3 regions of the Planococcus faecalis genome follow, and region 3 is predicted to be linked to each of the others. Evidence: riboswitches for the same ligand, from Rfam matches in the RefSeq annotation. Region 3 holds a riboswitch; each other region holds the start of a gene.

Region 1 (7,492 bases), 1.6 Mb from region 3:
CATCCAGCTCACCCTCTCTATTTTTTGCACAAACTTATCTATCCTTTTGGAAAAGAAATGTAGACAGAAAAACGCCGAAAAGAACCGTACGATTCTCTTCGGCGTTGTTTACAGCACTATTGTCTGTTACATCCAGCCAAATCATTAACGATATATATGATTACATTTATAGACATCTATGGAGTAGATTTTTTTGACGGGAACGCCGAATTTCCGTACTTTTTAATCTGCTCTCTCGTATAGGTGTATCTGGCATCTTAAAATACAGCAAATAAAAGTTCACAACAAAAAGTTCCAACGTTTTATACGACTGGAAGTAGAGAGAATTTACATTTTCGCTCTTTTATCTTCTATACCCTGTTTCCGAAAAGTAAACACTTTTCGGAAAATAAAAAAACCCTAAATGGCTCACATTAAAAGTGGCTATCGTTTAGGGGCTAGTTCACTATCTGGGTTTTGTCATTTAGTAGATTGAATCAGCTCAGCTAATTTTTCACAGCGAATAAAGTCACGCGGCTGCGGTGTCAATTCTACTTTCAAACTGGCAACTAGTGTTGTCTTTACGTACAGCATGTCTCGAAAACGATCGACTGCTCCACAAAACTCTGCGAAAAAACTATCGCCTGTCCCGAAAACCGCCGTTTGTAATTCTTTGTGTTCTAGTTTTTCAATCGCATGATATAAATCGCGCAGTTCTCCAGGAATTTCACCACTTCCCCACGTATACGTTCCAATTAACAGCGTATCGAAATCCGACAAGGCTGCTAGTGGAAAATCTTCTATTTTGTATAGCTCGGTATGAAGTCCTTGTTGCAAAATAGCTGCTTGTAGCATCTCTGCTAGTTGTTCTGTGTTGCCGGTAACAGAAGCATAGACAATCGCCAGTTTCGGCTTATAGCTCGTCAAAACCATTCGACTGCGACACTTTCGTATACGTGCGTGATTTCTGTTCAAAGAAATCCGATTTTGTGTCGTTCATCATGTCATCACCAAATACGTGAATCCAAGGCATCGGATTGCTGCGTTCTTCGTATAAATTATCTAGTCCTAGCTGACGCAGACGCTTATTGGCCAAATACTCAACGTAGCCCTCAAACTCAACCAAATCCAAGCCCTCAATATCAGCCAAAATGTAATGCGCCCATTCTTTTTCTAGCTGTACTGCTTTGTCGATCGTTGTATAAATATATTGAATGTTTTCATCTGTATGCAATTCCGGATTTTCTGTCAGCATAATGCGGATAAATTGCGCGATAAAATAGGCATGCTGCATTTCGTCGCGTTGAATATAGCTAATCATCGTACTGGTTTTTAGCATTTTTTGCTGACGCGCCAAATGGTAGAAAAACGCAAAGCCAGCATAAAAATAAATGCCTTCGAGATTGATGGAATTGACGCTCAGCTTAAATAAGTTTTGCGGCGTTGGATTTTGTCGAAATTCCTCGTATGCGTCTAATATCAATTCATTTCGTTTCTGAACAACCGGATCGCTTTTCGCTTGATCGAAGCGTGCGTTTTGTTCGCTTACGGATACCAGTGAACTCAATATATACGAATATGACTCCGTGTGTACCGCTTCTTGCTGAGAAATGACGGCAAAAATGGCTTTGAAGCTCGAATCGGTCACATAATCCATTGCTTGACTCATTGTTGGTGTTTGCAAGCTGTCGAGTGACGCTAATTGCGTGTTGATCCGTAAAAAGACATCCTTTTCTACATCGCTCAAGCTATCCCATTGCTTGATGTCGTCTTGCATATTAATTTCTTGTGCTTTCCAGAAGTTAGCAAGCAATGCTTGATACAAATCATACATTTGCGGATAAGCAATGTCGTTCCAGTTTAACAGCCCCGAAGACTGGCCGTTCAACACGCCAGTCGATTTGTTTGGGTGCTCCGGATTTAATAATTTAATCTTTGTTAACGGTTCATGTATGGTCATGATCATTCTCCTTTAGCTTTGGCATGCTTCGCATTCTTCGATTTCTGCCTGAGACGTACTGCGGACATAGTAAGTCGTTTTTAAGTTTTGCTTCCATGCTTCTAAATGTAATTCCAACAACTCTTTTGCTTTAATCGTGTGCGGCACATAAAAGTTAAAGCTAATCGATTGATCAATATGGCGTTGACGCGCTGCATTTTGTCGAATGCTCCATTTTTGGTCCAATACGTGACGCGAACGACGATAATAATCATACGTGTTGTGATCCAAGTCTGGTGCAGTCACTTTAAATTTGAAATTCTTTTTCTCTTCTGCGTATTCCACTGCGTATAGCGGATCAATGCCGTCTGTTGAACCACCAATTTTCGCAGTTGATGAGTTAGGTGCAACAGCCATCATCCAGCCATTTCGAACTCCTGTTGTTGCCACTTGCTGTTGCAAGTCATTCCACCGCTCACTTGTGTAGTTGCGACGTTCAAAATACTCGCCTGTGTGCCATTCAGAACCTAAAAACTGACTGAACGCGCCTTTTTCTTCTGCTAGTTGCATAGAAGCACGTATCGTTTGATAAGCAATTTCCTCGTAAAGCTTATCGGCAAACTCAACCGCTTTTTCACTTTCCCAATGGATGCCTTCAAGTGCAAGTAAGTGGTGCCATCCGAACGTTCCTAAACCAATTGCGCGGTATTTTTTATTTGTTGCTTCAGCTTGTCCTACTGAAATCGTATTCAAGTCAATGACATTATCAAGCATGCGTGTTTGAATCGGCACTAAACGCGCTAATACGTCCGCTCCAACCGCTCTTGGCAAGTTGATCGATGACAAATTACAAACCACAAAATCGCCTGGTTTGCGGATCATGACGAGGTTGCCGTCTTCATCAGTATATTCTTTAACAATAGTAGTAGCTGACATATTTTGCATAATTTCTGTACATAAGTTACTGCAATAAATCGATGTCAGCCCGCGACCTCTTGTGTGCTTGTTCGGGTTTTGACGATTGACTTCGTCACGGTAAAACATATACGGTGTGCCAGTTTCTAGCTGAGACACCATGATGCGCGCCATAATCTCCATTGCGCGGTAAGTTTTACGCGGCAACAACGGATGATCAACTGCTTCTTGGTATTTTTCGCTAAAGTATTTGGTGTCTTTTTCATCGTAAAAATCTTCAAGTCCTAAGGCATTGCCATTTGCGTCTTTCCAACCCATCACTTGCTTAACTTGGTGCGGACAAAACGTATGCCACTCGCCAATACTGCGTCCGTTTTCGTCTTTTTCTTGCAAACGCTCCATAAACAAATCTGGAAGTGACACACCTGTGAAAATATCATGTGCTTTACGGCGCTCATCGCCATTATTGGTTTTCAAATCCAAGAAGCCATTCATAATGTCTTTATGGAAGACATCTAAGTAAATCGCGACAGCTCCTTGACGCTGACCTAATTGATCCACACTGACCGCCGTATCGTTAAGCAAGCGAATCCACGGTACAACGCCTGAGGAATTGCCTTTGAATTTTTTAATGTCTGAGCCTAACGCTCTTACTTTGCCGTAATAAATGCCGATGCCCCCACCATCTTTACTAAGACGCGCGATATCCCAGTTGTTTAAGTAAATGCCGTCTAAAGAATCGTCTACCGTATCGATAAAGCACGAAGACAATTGCCCAAAACTTTTACCTGCATTCGATAAAGTTGGAGTCGCAACGGTCATATACAAATGACTCATCGCCCAATACGCTTCTTTAACAAGCTCTAATCGACGCTCTTGCGGCTCATTTTGCATCAACGTCATGGCAATAACTAAAAAGCGCTCTTGCGGGAGTTCAAACAACTGCCCTTCATAGTCTTTTGCCAAATAACGATCTGCCAGTAAAAACAAACCGATGTAGTTAAATAGCAAATCCCGACTCGGCTCGATTTCTTGACCTATTTCTGTAATCTCCTCTTGTGAATAAGAAGCTAAGAGCTCTTTTGAGTAGATCCCGACTTGTGTTAATACTTTGATTAACTTATAAAAGTCACCATATTTTTCAGTAGCGGAATAATTGCGGCTGCTTGCGGCTTTCTTATACAAATCACTGACATACAACTCTGCCGCTACGTAAGTCCAGTCTGGCTCGTCCATGGTGATACGATTTAATGCATAAAGTAAGGATTGCTCGCCTTTTGCTTGTTCAGCGAGTTTTGCTGCTCGCTCTAGTAGCTCGCGCGTATCTAGTCCATAAACCTCAGTTGCTCGCTTGAGCGCTTTTTCTACTGCGTCCATTTCTGTTGTATCTGTTTTCATATTCATATCAGCATAACTCCTTTGCGAATTCGTTTACTTTCATGCGTCGTTGCTTCCGCTCTTGTGCGCTTTTGAATAATTCTTTTTCAGCAGGAGTTTCCGGTATAACACCAACGACTGGCGTCGGTTTGCCGTCACCGTCGACTGCAACCATTGTCAAAATGGCTGTCGTCGTCAAATTTCTATTGCCGGTTTCAATTTGTTGGCATTCAGCTTTAACGTACACTTCCATCGATGTTCTACCTGTCGATATCACAACACCTTCTAGGATGAAGATGTCCCCTACTTTAGCAGAAGATAAAAAATTTACCGTATCAATCGAAGCTGTTACGACTGCTTTTCCGCTGTGCCTCATGGCAGTAATCGCGGCAATTTCATCAATATACGCGAGTACGGTTCCACCGAATATCGTTCCTAAATGATTCGTATCAGGTGGCAACACTAACTTTGTTTGAATGGTTCTTGCTACACCTGCTGCTAATGGTTCTGTCATGATTGCATTTCCTCCTTCTATGTAAAACAAAAAAACCCATCCTCTCAAGGAGGATGGGTTGGAAAACGCAGAATAGCGAATAAAGGCAGCAAAAAACCAGCTGCTTACGCAGAATATCTTCGTTATCCTTCTCAACTCCCGGAGAAGATCATAAACTTAAAACAAAGGCAGGTCTCCTGGCTTGTGCGTCGTCCTCTGCTATCTCCTTCCCGTCCATTGGACAGTGGATTGTGATAGCTCGTCAGCACTTACAGTTGCGGGTACAGCTCCGGTATTATCGGATTCCCTTTTAAGCCTTCTCAGGCACCTTCATCACTATTTTTACTACATATAGTTATTAATATGATAAAAAACACTAAATATTGTATCTATACACTATAAACCACTTTCATACTTTTAACAAGACTATTTAAAAACTCGTTTTAATTAGCTAACAAATATTGTTTTAAAGCTTGTTTTACTGTGCCTATTGTCTTTAATTTGCTAAAGTCTATGCGCACATCGACAGCTTTTAATGCCAGTTCTGGTCGAATTCCTGTAAAAATAATTTGAATACCTAATAAGCGCATGATTTGATCAATTTTGTATAGAAATTCTGCAACCACATTATCGATATTGTAAATCCCCGAAACATCAATAATGAGACAGTGCAAATTTTCTCCTTGAACTTTCTGCGGGATAACATCGAGCAGGCGCATACTTCGGTCCCCATCGACTGATCCTACAAGTGGTAGTACAGCTAGTCCATCAATGATCGGAACAATTGGTGCCGAAATTTCGTTTTTAAGTTGCAAAAAGTCATGCGACATTTTTTTCTGAAGCGTGATGTCCCGCATAATAGACTGGATTGCTATCGTTTCTCCGTACTGAACCGGGTAACAATACAATTCTACATCGGCTAAAGTTCCGTCAAAACGTCTAACAGTCGTCTCCATTAATTCTCCAATCGTTCGATCTTCCATTCCTTTTTGAATCCGTTTCGTGATTAATTCTTTAAAGTCATCTGTAAAAACTCCTACTACATCTGCCCCTACAACTTCTTCTTGCTTCGCTTTAAAAAATTCAGCACCTGATTTGTTTATATATAAAACCTTCTGATTTGAATGGATAATTGTTGTCTCGTCGGAATAATTCACGATTTCTTGATACATTTTTTCTTTTTCTGGAATACTTACTAACGAAGTTGGTCCATTCGTCATATCCCTTCACCCCTTTCGTTTCGGAAACTATCTATTACTCATTTTACACTTTTTCGAAAAAACTTTCAGTATTTACCAATACGCGAAAATAACTCATTCATTCTTACTAATTTTACCACTCATGAGACAAAAATTCTTATCATCCATTGCGATTTCACATCAAATAAAAAAGAGCTGCCAGTTGAGCAACTCCCCCTACTTTCCTATCTATGCATCGACCCATTCAGAAGCTAGTTCTTTTTCTGTTTTCGGCTCGTCCGCTTTTTTAGTATTTTTGCTCGTATACGGTTTAAAGCTCTTGGCTTTGTTGGCGCCAGATTTCCAGCGAGTCCATCCTTTTTTGCCAGTTCCCTGACCCGTACCACTTTTCGGTTTCGCTTTTGCTTTGCTCATTTTAATCACTCCATTACTGCTACATTACTGCAACGATGAAGTACATCTTATCACATTAAGCCGTAAAATTAAACAAAATGTTCTTGTCAGACACGGGAAAGCCCTGTTCTCAACAACTTTAATTCCAATTCGTAATTTGCAATAGACTCATCAATCGTTAAGTTTTTAGCGAAGTATTCAATCCAATTCCTAACGGTCACCGAAATCATAATTTTAAGCAAATGGTATAGTTCTTTGTTTCCGGAAACGTTTAACTTGGTCGTATCGATCAAAAGGCTAATCGCTTGGAATTCTTCTGCAGACTCTTCTTCATTAACGATTTTGATAAATTTCGTCTCCACTTGTTCTGTCATGTTCAAAAGGACGTTTCGTTTAAAGTCGAGTAATTCTTCTTCTTTTACAGCAAATCGGTAAAATTCACTAATAGCTTGAAATAGATCCCCATTTTTTTTCTGCAATATTGCTCTGAAAATTTGTTTTTGTTCAACCGTGTAGCCATTCAGCAAGTAAAAATAAAGATCTTCTTTTCCTTCAAAATATTGATAAAAGCTGCCTCGAGAAATCCCCGCTGCTTTAACGATATTGGCAATAGAAGCCTCTGACAAAGATGCATTTGAGAATTCCTGTTTAGCTGCTCCAATCAAATGCTGTTGCTTGTTCTTAGGTAAATTATAAAAAGTTAGTTTTGGCATCGCTGTCTCCCTTTCTATCAACTTATGTCATTCTATTTAACGTGAAATTAGTTGGTAAACGGAACCGTTCTTTATCAATCAAAATCTCAGAAAGATCTTCATCATCACCAATCTGGTCTTTCAACTTATTCATACGCAGCTGAATTTTTTCCATTTTACGATCCAACTGTGCTGCTGAGTCTGCCGATTCTTTCAACTCTCTAATAATATCAACCGGAACTTCTTTATTGTATTTATAGTAGATCTTATGTTCGAGGCTGGCCCAGAAATCCATCGCAATGGTTCTGATTTGCACTTCTACACAAACTTCTTCCACGCGGTCCGACATAAAAACAGGAACCACGAGCAATAAATGCAAACTGCGGTAACCGTTTGGCTTCGGATTCTTGATATAATCCTTCACTTCAAGAACTTTTAAATCAGCTTGGTTTTGTAGCATTGTACTTAGCCGATAGATATCCGTTTCAAATGAACACGTAATTCG
Region 2 (7,492 bases), 1.1 Mb from region 3:
TTGTATAAATGGACGGGGCCACAAGCTCAAGTCGAACAAACTAAGGCAGACCAACCAAATGCGAACATGACCCAGTTACAGAATGAGAAAGAAGCTGTGGTGCTTTACGAGGCAGGAGACGGGACAACTTTACGCAACGCAGAAGCGTATGAAGTGTTAAACGCTGTGGGCCATATTGAGGACGGCGGCTACGCGGTTTTTAACAATATTCCGGTAACAGATGAAGGTCGCGATCTTTTTGAATCGCGTTTTCAAAACAGAGTTGGAATGGTAGAAAAAGAACCTGGCTTTGCAGCAATACGTGTACTGCGTCCGCTTTATTCGGATACTTATACTATTTTAACTTTATGGAAAGACGAGAAATCGTTTAAAGATTGGCAAGAGTCACAAGCATATGGTCATGCACATGCAAAACGTGGTACAAAAGAAGGGATAGACAAACGACCAAATATTTTTCCGCGACCTTCTTTTGTCACTACCTATACGAAGTAACATTAAAATAAGGCAGACGGAGAAAACGAATTGTTTTCCCGTCTGTTTTTGGTTCCAGAAATAGTGGGCGCTACGTTTATTAAAATCCAATAAGAGATATAGATGAAGAAAGCAATAAAAAAGAAAGGACAGTGACTTATGCATGAGTTTGATGAGGTATTCATCCAAATCTTGGTGTTATTGGCCATTGCGATTACAGTTGTCGGGATTGCCAGAAAAATCAAGCAACCAGACACCATTGCATTAGTTCTGGTAGGTCTTTTGCTGGGAACGACTAGCTTACCATTTCCATTCATTGACATGGCCGAAGAATTTATTACACAATCGGAAGTTTTCCAAGTGATCATCATTTCTTTGTTTTTACCTATCCTGCTTGGTGATGCTACGTTAAAGCTTCCTTTTTATCATTTATACAAACGAAGAAAGACCGTATTAGGCCTTGCTTTAGGTGGAACATTTATATCATTTGTTGTGATTGGGTTTTTAACTCATTTTTTGCTAGGTCTTCCTTTAGCGGTCGCTTTTACGTTTGCGGCATTGATGAGCGCAACCGATCCAATCAGTGTCTTATCCATCTTTAAATCTGCAGGGGTTTCAGAAAAGCTTTCCACAATTATGGAAGGCGAATCTCTTTTTAATGACGGAATTGCGATCGTCTTATTTCAAATCGCGTCTGTTTATTTACTGACTTATATTGATATGGGCTGGGCAGGCTTAGGCAGTGGTGTGTTGCTATTTCTTCGTTTTGCTGTAGGAGGCATATTGGTGGGTGTCATTCTGGGGTACCTCTTTTCACAAGTTATTCGCTTTTATGACGATTATCCTTTTGAAATTGCCATCTCTGCATTATTATTTTTCGGGAGTTATTTTATCGCAGAGCATATACACGTGTCTGGAATCATCGCTGTAGTAGCAGGAGGGTTTGTTTTTAATGATTACGGCGGTAAAATCGGGATGTCAGAGTTAACGAAAAATGCGATTAATACATTTTGGGACGTCATCACACTTATTGCGAATTCGTTAATTTTCTTGATTGTCGGATTGGAAATTCGCAATATCGATTTTTCTGGCCAATGGTTGATCATCTTGTTGGCCATTGTGATTGTTTTAGTGGCGAGAGTTGTTGCTCTGTTTTTCAGTACAATGCCGGCTAAAGACTTAAATCGTAAAGAGCGGATTTTATTGAACTGGGGCGGGTTAAAAGGGAGTTTATCGATTGCCTTAGCATTAAGTCTCCCGGCAAGTTTCGACGGACGTGAAACGATTTTAATCTTAACGTTTGCGGTCGTCCTGTTTTCTTTAGTCATTCAAGGCTTAACCATCAAACCATTGATTAAATTATTAGGACTTCAGTCAAGATAAACCCAATCATACGAATGAAAAATAAACCGACCCTAAAATAAAGGGTCGGTTTTTGCTATAAATTTATCGAATTTCTCCATTCGCAACGTCCCGGTAAAAAGAACTGGTGCAAACAAGTAGGTGCTGTATTGAAAAAGCCGAGTGAATCGGGCTATAATGAGAAGGTTATTATTTGACGGGGAGGCGGAGAGACATGCAAAAGACAGTACAAATAAAACTGACAACGACGATCCGTCAGCCGGAAATGGAAGAACAAGTAATGGTATTGGAATCTCGAGGAACATTAACGGAGAAAAACCAGCTGCGCTATTTGCAGTATGCCGAGCAGCAAGATGACCTTGAAATTCGGACGATGGTTAAACTTCAAGAAAATGAAGCGGTGATTATGAGAAGCGGCGGCTTGCAGATGCGGCTCCCTTTTTTATTACATAAAGAACAAACCGGCAATCTGACAAATGAACAAGGATCGTTTATGTTGACGACGAAAGCGCATGAACTGTTGATCAGTGATACACGATTCAAGGTTCGATACGATATGGCATTAGGGTCAGAACATGTCGGTGAATACGAAATGGAAATACAATTTATGGAGGCTAAATAATGAATGCAGTAGAACAAGTTCAACACGCCATTAAAACAGCATTTGCGGAAGCAATCGAAAAAGCAGAGTTAACAACAGAATCAGTTGAAGTACAGTTGGAAACACCGAGAGATAAAACAAATGGCGATTATGCAACGAATATTGCGATGCAATTAACACGTTTGGCGAAAAAGCCACCTCGTGCAATTGCCGAAGCGATTGTAGCAAATCTTGATAAAGATGCAGCGAACATCCAAACAGTAGATATTGCTGGACCCGGATTTATCAACATTACAATCAAAAAAGATTATTTGCAGGACGTTGTCAAAACCGTACTAGAGCAAAAAGTAGATTACGGGCGTTCAACGGCAGGCGGCAATGAACGCATCCAAGTAGAGTTTGTTTCGGCTAATCCAACTGGAGACCTGCATTTAGGGCATGCGCGTGGCTCGTCAGTCGGCGATTCGCTATGCAACATTCTAGACTTGGCTGGATATGATGTATCTCGTGAATATTATATTAACGATGCCGGTAACCAAATTAACAATTTGGCTTTATCGATCGAAGCGCGTTATTTTGAGGCACTTGGCAAAGGCGACAGCATGCCAGAAGATGGCTACCGTGGCCAAGATATTAAAGACATCGCAGAAGCGCTGGTTCAAGAACATGGCGAAAAATTTGTCAGCATGACGCATGAAGAGCGTTTTGAAACATTCCGTCAACACGGGTTAAAAGTGGAATTAGCTAAACTGCAGCAAGATTTAGCAAACTTCCGCGTTGAGTTTGATGAATGGTACCCAGAATCATCCTTATACAAAAACGGTAAAATCGATGAAGCATTAGCTAAGCTCCGTGCAAATGGTCATGTCTTTGAAGAAGAAGGTGCTACTTGGTTCCGGTCAACAACATTTGGAGATGACAAAGATCGTGTCTTAATTAAAAATGATGGCACGTATACGTATTTAATGCCGGATATTGCCTACCATGAAGATAAATTGCAACGCGGTTTTGGCAAGCTGATCAACGTTTGGGGTGCTGACCACCACGGTTATATTCCACGGATGAAAGCGGCGATCGAAGCGCTTGGGTATGACCGTGATACACTTGAAGTGAGCATTATTCAAATGGTGCAATTGTACAAAGACGGCGAAAAAATGAAGATGAGCAAGCGTACAGGAAAAGCGGTAACGATGCGCGAACTAGTCGAACTAGTTGGACTAGATGCCGTTCGTTATTTCTTCGCGATGCGTTCAGGCGATTCGCATATGGACTTTGATTTGGATTTGGCTGTTTCTCAGTCCAACGAAAATCCGGTTTATTACTCGCAATATGCGCATGCTCGTATTAGCTCAATCTTGCGTCAAGCAGAAGAACAAGGTTTACTAGCTTCAGAAGAGCATTTAAACTTGTTGACTTCTGAAAAAGAAATTGATGTGTTGAAAAAAATTGGGGATTTCCCACAAGTCATCGCAGATGCAGCGAAACAACGTGCACCTCACCGCATTACAACGTACATTCAAGAATTGGCGTCAAATTTCCATAGTTTCTACAATGCCAATAAAGTATTAGATGCAGCAAACGCCGAAATGACAAGTGCTCGTTTGGCATTGATCACGGCTGTGAAAACAACGTTAGCGAATGCACTCAAAACAGTCGGCGTTAGAGCTCCTGAAAAAATGTAAGCGAAAGCTAAACGGTTACGTGTATAATGAAACAGAATTCGAACTTTATAGCGATTCATAAAGGTGCTTATGTCTAAGAACATGAGTTAAAAGGGAAGCCGGTTCAACTCCGGCGCGGTCCCGCCACTGTATGTGAGAGGAATTTGCAACATGCCACTGAAGCAATGCTTTGGGAAGGTGCAAACACCAATGATCACAAGCCAGGAGACCTGCCTTTATGACAACACACCCATATGCCTGCGAGGAAAGGCTGGATGCGCATGCTTTTTTATGGCGTCCTTTCAATCCCTCGCAGAACTTTGCGGGGGATTTTGTTTTGTGTCAGTTTTAAGTAGTCCACAAATCAGCGTCCGCCTGCAGCGATTTTTTATAACAAAAACACGACACTCTAGGGGGATTTTAATGATGAACAAGTTTTGGAAGTTTGGAGCAACAGCGGGATTAGCAGCCGTTTTACTAGCAGGATGTGGAGATACAGCAACGCCAGAAGAGGATGTCGAAACACCAGCAGAACCACCGACAGAAGTAGCAGAAGTTGAATATCCGGTAACCATCATAGATGCAGTCGGAGATGAAATTGTTATTGAAGAAGAGCCAGAAGCTATTGTCTCGATGATTCCATCGAATACAGAAATTGCTTATGAATTAGGATTAGGCGAAAAAATGGTCGGCGTATCCGATTATGATAACTACCCAGAAGAAACAGCGGATGTTGAAAAAATTGGGGGACAAGAATTTAATGTAGAAAAAATTATTAGCCTTCAGCCAGACTTAGTGCTTGCACACGAATCGGGACTAGGTGTTGGAGATGCTGGATTGCAACAATTACGTGATGCAGGCCTTGACGTATTCGTCGTTCAAAATGCGGCTAGTTTTGAAGAAGTTTACGATTCAATTACAGAAATTGCACAAGCGACAGGAACGATGGAAGCAGCAGAAAAACTAGTTTCAGAAATGGAAGTCCAAGTGGCTGAAATCGAAGAACTGGCAGCAACAATTGAAGAACCCAAAACGGTCTTTTTAGAAGTCGGCAGCCAACCGGACATTTACACAACGGGAAGCGGCACATTCATGGATGAAATGTTGACATTGATTAATGCGGAAAACGTTGCTGGCGAATTAGAAGGATGGGTTATTATGGACCCAGAAGCAATCGTTGCAGCAAATCCGGATGTTATGATCACGACAGAAGGCGATTATGTTGAAGATGCAGTCGGTCAAATTAAAAAACGTGGCGGCTTTGCAGAAGTAACAGCTGTTAAAGAAGATGCCATCTACAGCTTAAATTCAGATATGCTCACTCGTTCAGGACCACGTTTAACTGCAGGACTAATGGAAATGGCACAGGCAGTTTATCCTGATGTTTTCAATGAGTAAACATCTAGTAGCATACAGCGTCTCTCTGCTGATTTTAGTAGGAGCCGTATTGCTCGGGGTGACCGTTGGAACGGTTTCTATTTCACCAGTTGTGCTGTGGAATCCGTCATCAGATGAAGCGGCGGCCAATATTTTATGGAATATTCGCATGCCTCGCGTAATTTTGGCAGGGCTTGTTGGAGCAGCGTTAGCGATTGCGGGTGCTGCGTTCCAAGGGCTTTTAAAAAATCCATTGGCCGATCCTTACACCCTGGGAGTGTCTTCCGGTGCCTCAGTCGGCGCTGTGACGACGCTCTTTTTTGGTATTTCGATACCGTTTTTAGGACCCTTCACCTTACCGGTTATGAGCATGATCGGAGCATTGCTGACGATGTTTGCCGTTATGAGCTTTGCAAAACTGGTGGATCGCTCGATGAAAATGGAAACCGTCATTTTAACTGGAATCATCTTTAGTTCATTTCTTGGATCAATTATTTCTTTAATGATTGCTTTAACAGGAGAAGAGTTACGGCAAATTATCGGGTGGCTGCTCGGCAGTGTGTCTATGCGTGGTTGGCCATATGTCCGAATGGCGTTGCCGTTTGTGTTAATCGGTTCTTTCATATTATGGCTAAAGCGTCGTGAATTAAATGCGATGCTGTTCGGTGAAGAACGCGCGCAGCACTTAGGCGTAGATGTCAAAAAGAGCAAAATGACGATCTTGATTGGCGGATCGGTACTAACAGGAGCCGCTGTTTCGGTTTCTGGAACGATTGGTTTTGTCGGATTGGTCGTTCCGCATATGACCCGTTTATTATGGGGATCGGATCATCGCCACGTTTTGCCTTTGTCGTTTATTAATGGAGCCGCTCTTTTGATCGTTTGTGATTTGGTATCACGAACGATTATCTCACCAACAGAATTGCCAATTGGTGTCATTACGGCGTTTATCGGCGCACCGGTATTTGCCTTTATCTTTTTCCGGCAGCGCAAAGGAGGGGTATAACAATGCTTGAAATAAAGGATCTAACAGGTGGCTACGGCGATAAAAATATCGTAAAAGACGTATCTTTTACTGTGAAGAAAGGCTCTATTCTAGGTATTTTAGGGCCAAATGGTAGCGGCAAATCGACCTTAATGAAATTAATTAGTGGTGTATTGCCAGCTGAAAGCGGCGAAGTTCGAATCGAAGGTATGTCGATTGCAGATTTTCCAGCTAAAGAACTAGCGAAAAAAATGGCGGTATTGCCTCAATTGCATACACACGCCTTTTCCCATACAGTTCGAGAAACGGTCTCGCTTGGCAGGTATCCGCATCAAGGGGGCTGGTTTTCATTATGGTCTGAAGAAGATGAGCGGACCGTTATAGAAGCCATGCGCTTGATGGACATTAGCCATTATGAAAAAACGCAAATTGACCGGATGTCTGGTGGCGAGCAGCAGCGTGTTTTCGTCGCACAAGCATTAGCGCAAGATGCGGACATTTTACTATTAGATGAACCAACGAACCACTTAGATATTAACCATCAAAAGGAATTGCTCGATACCATTAAAAAGCAAGCTATTGAAAAAGAGTTAACCATTGTTTCGATTTTTCACGATATCAATTTGGCGTCTATGTATTGCGATCAATTATTGTTGCTTGACCGGGGTCAAGTTGTTCGAATGGGTGAACCACATGAAGTGGTTCGCGAACAGGATATTGAACGGGTCTATAAAACGCGAGTTAGCAATCACCCACATCCTGAATTACCAAAGCCGCAAATCACTTTATTGCCAGGAGTTAAGAATGCTTCAGCCATCTTCAAAATTCGGGCAGAAGAATTTCAGATTTCTAAAGACATGGTGCTATACAAAAGCCCCATTCCGTTAAAAACGGTTTCCTCAGCAGTCGTCAATGCAGGCTCCGGATGGTTCCGGAATTTTATGAACCGCCATGTGGATGCGTTTTATAATGTAGATGATAGTGTTCTTGAAATGACGGAGTATATTGCGGGAAATGGCTTGAAAACGACGGATA
Region 3 (7,492 bases):
GATGTTTTTATTTACACCAGCAACTATTTCTATTATTATTGCCATGTTGTTTTTTGCTGGAGTTGCGGTATTGGCGATGGGTTTAATCACCAATGGAGAAAGTCGTCAACTATTGCTGCGAACAGAACTGGAATATTACTCAAATCAAGATCCGATGACGCAGTTGCCCAATATCCGTTTTTTCAAAAAGACACTAGCGCCGTTGATTGTGCAACAAATTCCACTCGCCATTGTTATGATGGATGTGGATTATTTCAAAATTTACAATGATACACATGGGCATCAAAAGGGAGATGCCGTACTTCGTTCGCTTGGCCAATTAATGAAAGACAATACGCGTAGCAAAGATCATGTAGCTCGTTATGGAGGAGAAGAATTTATTTTTTGCATTACGAACCCTCAAGACCAACGTGAAGCTTTGATGCTTGCTGAAATTGTTAGAAAACAAATAGAGCTTTATCCGTTTGTCGGAGAAGAGTTGCAACCAGCAGGAAAACTAACAGTGTCAATGGGTGTCAGCATGAGTACAGGAGACAAAAGCTTAGATGAATTGATTGGTGAAGCCGATAGTGCCATGTATGAATCAAAGCATAATGGAAGAAATTGTGTGACAGCTCATTCTGAAATAAACACACGTGAATTGGTAAAATCTTAATCGGAAAAAATGATGAAACAGTCACTGCGTATAGTGGCTTTTTTTGTTGCGGCGCTTATGCTTTTCTTAATCCCAACAAAAGCTTTGGATTTAAGTTAAAATAAAAGGAAAGGTTTTTCTTTATCTAACTTGATATATTACATAGGAGTCATTGAATTTCAGCAATGTTATTATTAGGAGGATATTCATGAATAGTTTTATTGTTATGCAAGGAGAGACCTATCAAGAAGAACGCAACGCAGAGGTTCTTTGGTCACCGAGGGTTGATAAATCGGGGATGATTCCACACTCTTGGAAACGAATGCAGGAGTTAAAAAAAGGCGATATCGTTTTTCATTATGTAAAAGGATTTTTAGTAGCTATTAGTCATGTACGAGAAGATTGTAAACATGGAACCAAACCTAAAAGTACAGACGAGCAGCAGGACAGCACTGAAGAGGTATTTATCGCACGGGCTGTTTATCGCGAATTGGACAATCCGTTATCCATTAAGGCGTTTTTTAGCGACATAGAGCCTTTACTGCCCGTAAAATACGCGGCATTTCAAGAAGATGCTAGTGGCAATTCAGGTTATTTGTATCCGTGCAATGAAGAACTGGCGATGAAATTTTTAGAACTAATTAGCGCCTTAAATATTTTCACCTTGGAAGTCGAACAATTGGAGTTGTCAATGGAAGTGATTAAAAAAACAGAGCATGATCCATTAATCAGCTTGATTGCAGAAGCAGAACTACAAATCAAAACGAAAATGCGTAGAGGTAAAGAACAATTCAGAGAAAGTTTATTGCCGCTTTGGAACGGAGAATGTCCACTTTGTGGAATTGGTATTGACACTGTGTTGAAAGCGACGCATGCCAAGCCTTGGAAAGACAGCTCAGCTGAAGAGCGGCTAGATGCTTTTAATGGCATCTTACTTTGTGCCAATCATGCTGCTTTGTATTCAGCGGGATTCATCGCATTTACCGGAGGCGGAAGTCTCCGTATTTCGAGTCAAATTCCAGAAGAACATTATCCCACCTACCAATTAAAAAGAGGGATAAAAATACCCGTTTCGCCAGAGCATGCTCTTTATTTAAGATGGCATAAACGAATCGTTTTTGCCGAACTGCCTAAAGTGAAACTGCTGGTCAATCAACAATAATCGTTCGATAAGTATGTCTTTTGTCGTACGACATATGCTAAACTAGAAACAAGTGAATAATCATGCAGAAAAAAGGTGCTGATTCGTCAGCATAACAGGGAACCCGGTTAGATTCCGGGGCTGTTTCCGCAACTGTAAGTGCGTATGAAATAAGAAAATGCCACTGTTTAGTGTTACCAACTAAACGGGAAGGTTCTTAAAGTAAAGCGATGCACAAGCCAGGAGACCTACCTTTTTTTGAACGTATTTTTACTCTTCGGAAGATAAGGGAATCATACGGCAACGTTTCTATTTTGACTGCTGAAGTATGTCTCTAAATAGCTATGCCGCCGTCCTCTTTTGAGGGCGGCTTTTTGCTGTTTAGAGAGCGTTCAATGCCATGATCTTCACCAAACGGAAGTGAGGTGGAATGATGAAAAAAGACATGCGTTATCTTTGTTATCCATTTATGCAGGAATCTGCAGTTACTGTGGATTTTGAAATTAGGACTGATTCGTTAACTACCCGAATCGGAGAAGCCCTGTCATTGACACAAGATATAGAAGCTATACAACGAGATCTGCAGATTTTACAACCTATGGCTTATCATTTGAACGGCTCAGTTCGCGGTAAAATAGCCGTTCATGAGGAAGACTTGATTGAGCTAAGTAACATGTATGATTATTATGTAAACTTCACAAAGGATAAAATCGGTAATTTTGTTTTGCCGCAAGGAACACACGCTGCATGCGTCCTGCATGTTTGTCGCAGTGAAGCGAAAAAATCAGTAAGAGCCTTGCACAAAGTGAGTTTAGAAAGAGAAATACCGAACATTCTCTTTGATTATGCCAATTTGTTAGCCAACGTGCTTTTTACGATGGCTGTTTATGTTAATCAGCATCACGGAGTGGAAGAAATCCCGTTCGTCAGCAAGTCCTATCCAACTAGACCTAAAAAGAAAGAAGTGACCAATCAACAATGAAAATTTCCTCGTTCAAATACGTAGCTATCGGAGCAGTTGTTTTAACTCTAGGTGCTTGTCAATCAGAAACAACAGAAAAAACAGATGCAGAACCAACGAATAAAGGAGAGGAACAAGCAAACTATACCGTTACAGATGATTTAGACAACGAGTTGACGTTTGAAAAAGTACCTAAAACAGTTGTCTCACTTATTCCAAGTAATACTGAAATTTTGTATGGCATTGGCGCAGGAGAAAAAGTGATTGGCGCGACTGATTATGATAATTATCCAGCAGAAGCAGCTGAAGTTGAACGTATTTCAGATTCAGTCGTTTTTAACGCAGAACGCATCATTGAAATGGATCCAGATGTCGTCATCGGTTATTCTACAGGTGCGCCAACCGGTTATGAAGAGTTAGAAGCTGCAGGTATCCAAGTATTTGTTATTGAATCAGCGCAATCTTTTGAAGATGTGTATGGCGACATCGAACAAATTTCGACCGTCATGGGTCTTGAAGACAAAGGGGATACGTTAAATAGCTCAATTCAGCAGCAAATTGAAGAAGTACAAGAAAAAATAGAAGGGGTAGAAGCGAAAAAACAAGTGTTTTTTGAAATCAGTCCTTCGCCCGAAATTTATACAGCAGGTCAAAAAACGTTCCAACAAGAAATACTGAACCATGCCAATGTCGAAAATATCTTTGGTGACCTCGAAGGGTGGCCAAAAATTTCAGAAGAAGAAGTCATTACACGAAATCCAGAAATTATCACAACAACGGTTTCTTATACGGAAGATCCAATCGGGGAGATCAAAGCACGTGAAGGCTGGAGCGATATCGAAGCGATTCAAAACGATCAAGTCTTTTTCTTGGATTCTGATATCACATCACGCCCTGGACCGCGCATTGGTGACGCTGTGGAATTAGTAGCTAAAACAATTTACCCAGATTTATTTAACTAAAACACAAAAACTCCTCGCCTTAAAAGCGAGGAGTTTTTTTATGCAGGAAATCATAGCGTTATTCCAAGCTAGCTGGATCTATTCCGAACTCCTCTTTTAATACGTTCCTCTTATCGGCTGGAGACAGCTCGATTTTTGTTTTTCGTCCATTTTCTGAGCGTGTTAACTGATGATCTGACAAAGTAATTCGTCCGTTTTGAGTTGCCCGAGTGACTAAGTCATTGTGTGTAAAAGAAGAGTCTTTAGATACTTGATTAAAGACACATCCTTCATGAAAGTCAACCAGCTGCTTTTCATCTGTTGAAAATCTATAAAGCACTTTTTCGTTCTCTTCATTTTCACGAATCAGATCATAATAAACGTCATCCACTTTTTCGATGCGGTAAGTACCACTGTGATCAGTATGGCGTTCACCACCAAGCGGAATTGGACTCATCGTCGAGTCTCCAAAACCGGCATCTACTAAGTAAAGCGTATCAAACTCCACGAGAATCGCCGCATGCGTATCAGTTTTGGCCCAAGTGCCATTTGGTCTTTGAACGGTTGCCGATATTAGTTTTGCTTGATATCCTAACTGACTGAGAAGCCAGTGAAACAACCCATTTAATTCGTAACAATACCCACCTCGCCGCTGATTAACAATTTTTTCATAAATTTTCTCTAAGTTTAAGTAAATTGGAACATGTCGCATAACGTCTAAATTTTCGAATGGGATATTTTGCATATGCAAAGATTGCAATTCAGTCAAATCTTGCAAATAATATTCTTGAATCGCAGAAGCGTTAAAACGAGCTAGGTATTTTTCTTTATTCATCATGACTAATCATTCCTCCTATTACTGTAAATGTTTTTTTTGTAGATGCTATTCATTTTTAAGTGTAGTTATTTTTGCAGACGTGATACAATGAATGGGTAAATAAATTTAGGTGAAAAATCAGTTGAATAGTGAATTCAATTAGATGAAAAAAGAAGGTAGGGTGATAGATTTGGTATCAACGACTGATGTAGCAAAACATGCAGGTGTATCACAAACGACTGTTTCACGCGTACTGAATAAACCAGATCAAGTAAGGAAAGACACGTACGATAAAGTAATGGCTGCAGTGAATGAGCTAAATTATTCATTGGGTGGAGTAGAGGAGACTGTTCCATTTACTGCGAATGCGAACCAAGTGAAAATAATTCATTTGGTAGTTGGATCATTAGATGATCCAATCTTTACTGAAGCCACCCCGGCTATTATAAATTATGCAAAGCAGCAAGGCTATGAAGTAATTAGTCATTTTATTGCAAAAGAAAATGAATCGGATGTATTCGATGCGGTATTGTCTAGCAAAGCACAAGGCATCGTTTTGATTTCTGTGTTACTGAATAAAGAAGAGTATGATAAAATAAGTGAATCGAACACACCGGTGATTTTGCTGAACTCTAATTATTCAGGTAGTCATCATTCAATTGGCTTGAATGACACTGAAGCTGGGTATTTAGCTGCCCATCATTTAATAGAAATGAACCATCAAGAAATTGCTTGGGTAGGAGGTACATTGAATAATCCCTCTTATAATAATCGTCTTCTAGGATTTATTCAAGCTATTCAAGAACAGAAAATCAAAGTTCGTAAAAAGCGGTTAGTGGTTACGGAGACAGATAAAAACTCGTTATTTAAAGCTTTTAAGAATTTACAAGCATTAAAGAAAAAGCCGACAGCTATTGTTGCTGCTACTGATGAAATTGCCATCCAATTACTGGATTTTTATCAACAGGAAGGCTATCAAATTCCACAAGACATCAGCATCGTTGGAATTGGCAATTCAGAGATTGGCCAACATTCATCTCTGAACTTAACTTCTGTCGGAACGTCCGATAGCCTGGAAAATTTAGGTCAAGAAGCGGTAAAAAGACTATTTGATATGCTTCTTTACAATCAAGACGAAGCGTTTAATGTGACTAGAGATGTGCAGTTTTATGAACGGAAAACGACTGCTCTACGTTAACAAGCCATAGTGGCTGGAAATTCATCTAGTCAATTTAAAAAGCCGTGCCGGCAAACATACCGGCACGGCTCTTTTTGGTCTTTCAGATTTATTTACAAAAAATTTTCATTAATGGTAAATCTACTGATCATTTCATTTCTTTGTGAGTAAATGGACATTTCCCTTGGATAGGTTCGCTGTCGTCACCGATGAAAAATTGCTTCCATTCGTTATGTTGTGGGTCACCAAAGTGGCTAATGTCGGGATGAGTTGGCAAATGATCCCATGCTTCTACACGTTGTCGAACTTTATCACGTGACATTATGCCGCCTTTTTCAGTTCCTGTTAATCCTTTAAAAATACGGCGGGGCTGGAATCCTAAAACCATCGCATTGCCGAGGTCACGAGTTTTGCGCTGTTTATAAGCGGGTGTATTGCCAAAAATAAAGATGGGTTCCCCTTTAAAAGTAAAATCCCATAAATAATGGTCTGGATCGCGCGGGGCTTCTTTCGGCCATTCTGTGTCATCTTCATCATGTAAGTACTGCAAAATGTCCCAAAACTGTTGCCGATAAGTTTCAAGTGAAGCTTCTTTCTTGAAAGGCTCAACAAAGACAAATAGCCCGTGGCGTTTATGCTTTGGGTCATCAAATAACGTTAAGAATGCATCAACAGCTGCAGGTAAATTGCGCCAGTCTTCTTGTGTGATATACGCATAGCGTAATTCTCCTTTCATCTCGCCGTTCATGCCGAAGTAGCATGGAAAAGTTTTATCCGTTACAGTTTTGTGAAAAGTAGTGTATTCGGCTAATAGCCATTGAGGCAAGTCTGTGCGTGTTGTAAAATCTTCTTTCGTTAATAAAGCAGAGTTTGTCGTAATCATGAGAAGTTCCTCCTGTTGTATAAAATTGCGTTTTACTTGTTGTTCCCTAAGAAACAGCGGGCAAAACAAAAAAAGGCTGAGATTTTCTCAGCCTCTTGGTCAAGCGATTAAAATGCACCAGATCCACCACCGCCACCGCTAACACCCCCGCCTGCAGATATCGCTCCTGAAGCACTAGCAGAAGTGCTGGTGCTGGAATAGGCAGCAACAAACAGTCCAGTCAACAAAACAGGATTATAAAACAATCCGAAATCTGCAAATGCCGAATCGCTATAGGCAGTGGTGAAGCTTAGTGTTGTAAGGTGGGTGGATTTTTCGTCTGCCCCAAGTAGGTAGCTAAAAGCACGCATCTTTTCGTCTTGCGTTAAATGATTCCAAGCTGTTGGCTCTAGATTTTTCATCGCAGTCCGTAGCTGTTTCCATTCTTCTCGAATCACATGGCCTTTATAAGTAATCGGAGAGTAAAAACAAAATCCAATAAAGCCAATAGCAATGATTATAGAAACAACCATCATTGGAAACAATTCTAAGAACCCGAAAAAGATGGAAGCTACACCAAATACCAGTCCGCTAGTTCCAACGATCCCACGCAACAAGGGGTGTTTGTCGTAAAGCTCATACTGTTTGACCTCTTCTTGAATGCCTTGCTGCCAAAGAGTGATAGAGTCGGTGTAAGAAGCATGATTCAGCTCTTGTTTTGTGTAGCTTTCCAACTCTTTTGTTTCAAAAATTTCACCATCACCTACTTTATCAAAAAGCAGTTCGATTAACGTAGCCTCGTGAATAAATTCAGTATTGCGGTCGATCAGTCGGAATTTTTCTTCTGATAGCTGTTCAATCTTTTGTTTACGTACCAGTTCCATTAAGGCTGCTGCTGTTACAGCAGGTGTTAAAATGGAAGACTTAGTAAAATAGAGAGTCGCTGGAATGCTCATTTT

Evidence for each region. A riboswitch is a leader RNA that binds a small molecule or an ion and turns the genes downstream of it on or off. The one in region 3 is predicted to bind cobalamin.
Region 1: it holds a riboswitch for cobalamin, as region 3 does, so the genes downstream of both, AJGP001_RS16490 (acyl-CoA thioesterase) here and AJGP001_RS08765 (hypothetical protein) in region 3, are expected to answer to the same signal.
Region 2: it holds a riboswitch for cobalamin, as region 3 does, so the genes downstream of both, AJGP001_RS14095 (ABC transporter substrate-binding protein) here and AJGP001_RS08765 (hypothetical protein) in region 3, are expected to answer to the same signal.

Annotation. Positions count from the first base shown of each region.
Region 1 covers NZ_CP019401.1:3,317,058-3,324,549, forward strand. Annotated here, with positions in the region: gene AJGP001_RS16470 (DUF1259 domain-containing protein) at 1-3, opposite strand, end outside; gene AJGP001_RS16475 (flavodoxin domain-containing protein) at 460-912, opposite strand; gene AJGP001_RS16480 (ribonucleotide-diphosphate reductase subunit beta) at 893-1,939, opposite strand; gene AJGP001_RS16485 (ribonucleoside-diphosphate reductase subunit alpha) at 1,952-4,237, opposite strand; gene AJGP001_RS16490 (acyl-CoA thioesterase) at 4,239-4,724, opposite strand; cobalamin riboswitch at 4,874-5,050, opposite strand; gene AJGP001_RS16495 (PAS domain S-box protein) at 5,147-5,923, opposite strand; gene AJGP001_RS16500 (DUF3934 family protein) at 6,131-6,316, opposite strand; gene AJGP001_RS16505 (TetR/AcrR family transcriptional regulator) at 6,403-7,008, opposite strand; gene AJGP001_RS16510 (GTP pyrophosphokinase) at 7,031-7,492, opposite strand, start outside.
Region 2 covers NZ_CP019401.1:2,835,041-2,842,532, reverse strand. Annotated here, with positions in the region: gene AJGP001_RS14115 (antibiotic biosynthesis monooxygenase family protein) at 1-492, shown strand, start outside; gene AJGP001_RS14110 (cation:proton antiporter) at 631-1,854, shown strand; gene AJGP001_RS14105 (YwiB family protein) at 2,048-2,455, shown strand; gene argS (arginine--tRNA ligase) at 2,455-4,116, shown strand; cobalamin riboswitch at 4,161-4,347, shown strand; gene AJGP001_RS14095 (ABC transporter substrate-binding protein) at 4,522-5,493, shown strand; gene AJGP001_RS14090 (FecCD family ABC transporter permease) at 5,477-6,478, shown strand; gene AJGP001_RS14085 (adenosylcobinamide amidohydrolase) at 6,481-7,492, shown strand, end outside.
Region 3 covers NZ_CP019401.1:1,755,235-1,762,726, reverse strand. Annotated here, with positions in the region: gene AJGP001_RS08775 (GGDEF domain-containing protein) at 1-655, shown strand, start outside; gene AJGP001_RS08770 (HNH endonuclease) at 843-1,796, shown strand; cobalamin riboswitch at 1,852-2,045, shown strand; gene AJGP001_RS08765 (hypothetical protein) at 2,209-2,757, shown strand; gene AJGP001_RS08760 (ABC transporter substrate-binding protein) at 2,754-3,698, shown strand; gene AJGP001_RS08755 (arylamine N-acetyltransferase family protein) at 3,757-4,515, opposite strand; gene AJGP001_RS08750 (LacI family DNA-binding transcriptional regulator) at 4,676-5,692, shown strand; gene AJGP001_RS08745 (YqcI/YcgG family protein) at 5,820-6,554, opposite strand; gene AJGP001_RS08740 (DUF2207 domain-containing protein) at 6,662-7,492, opposite strand, start outside.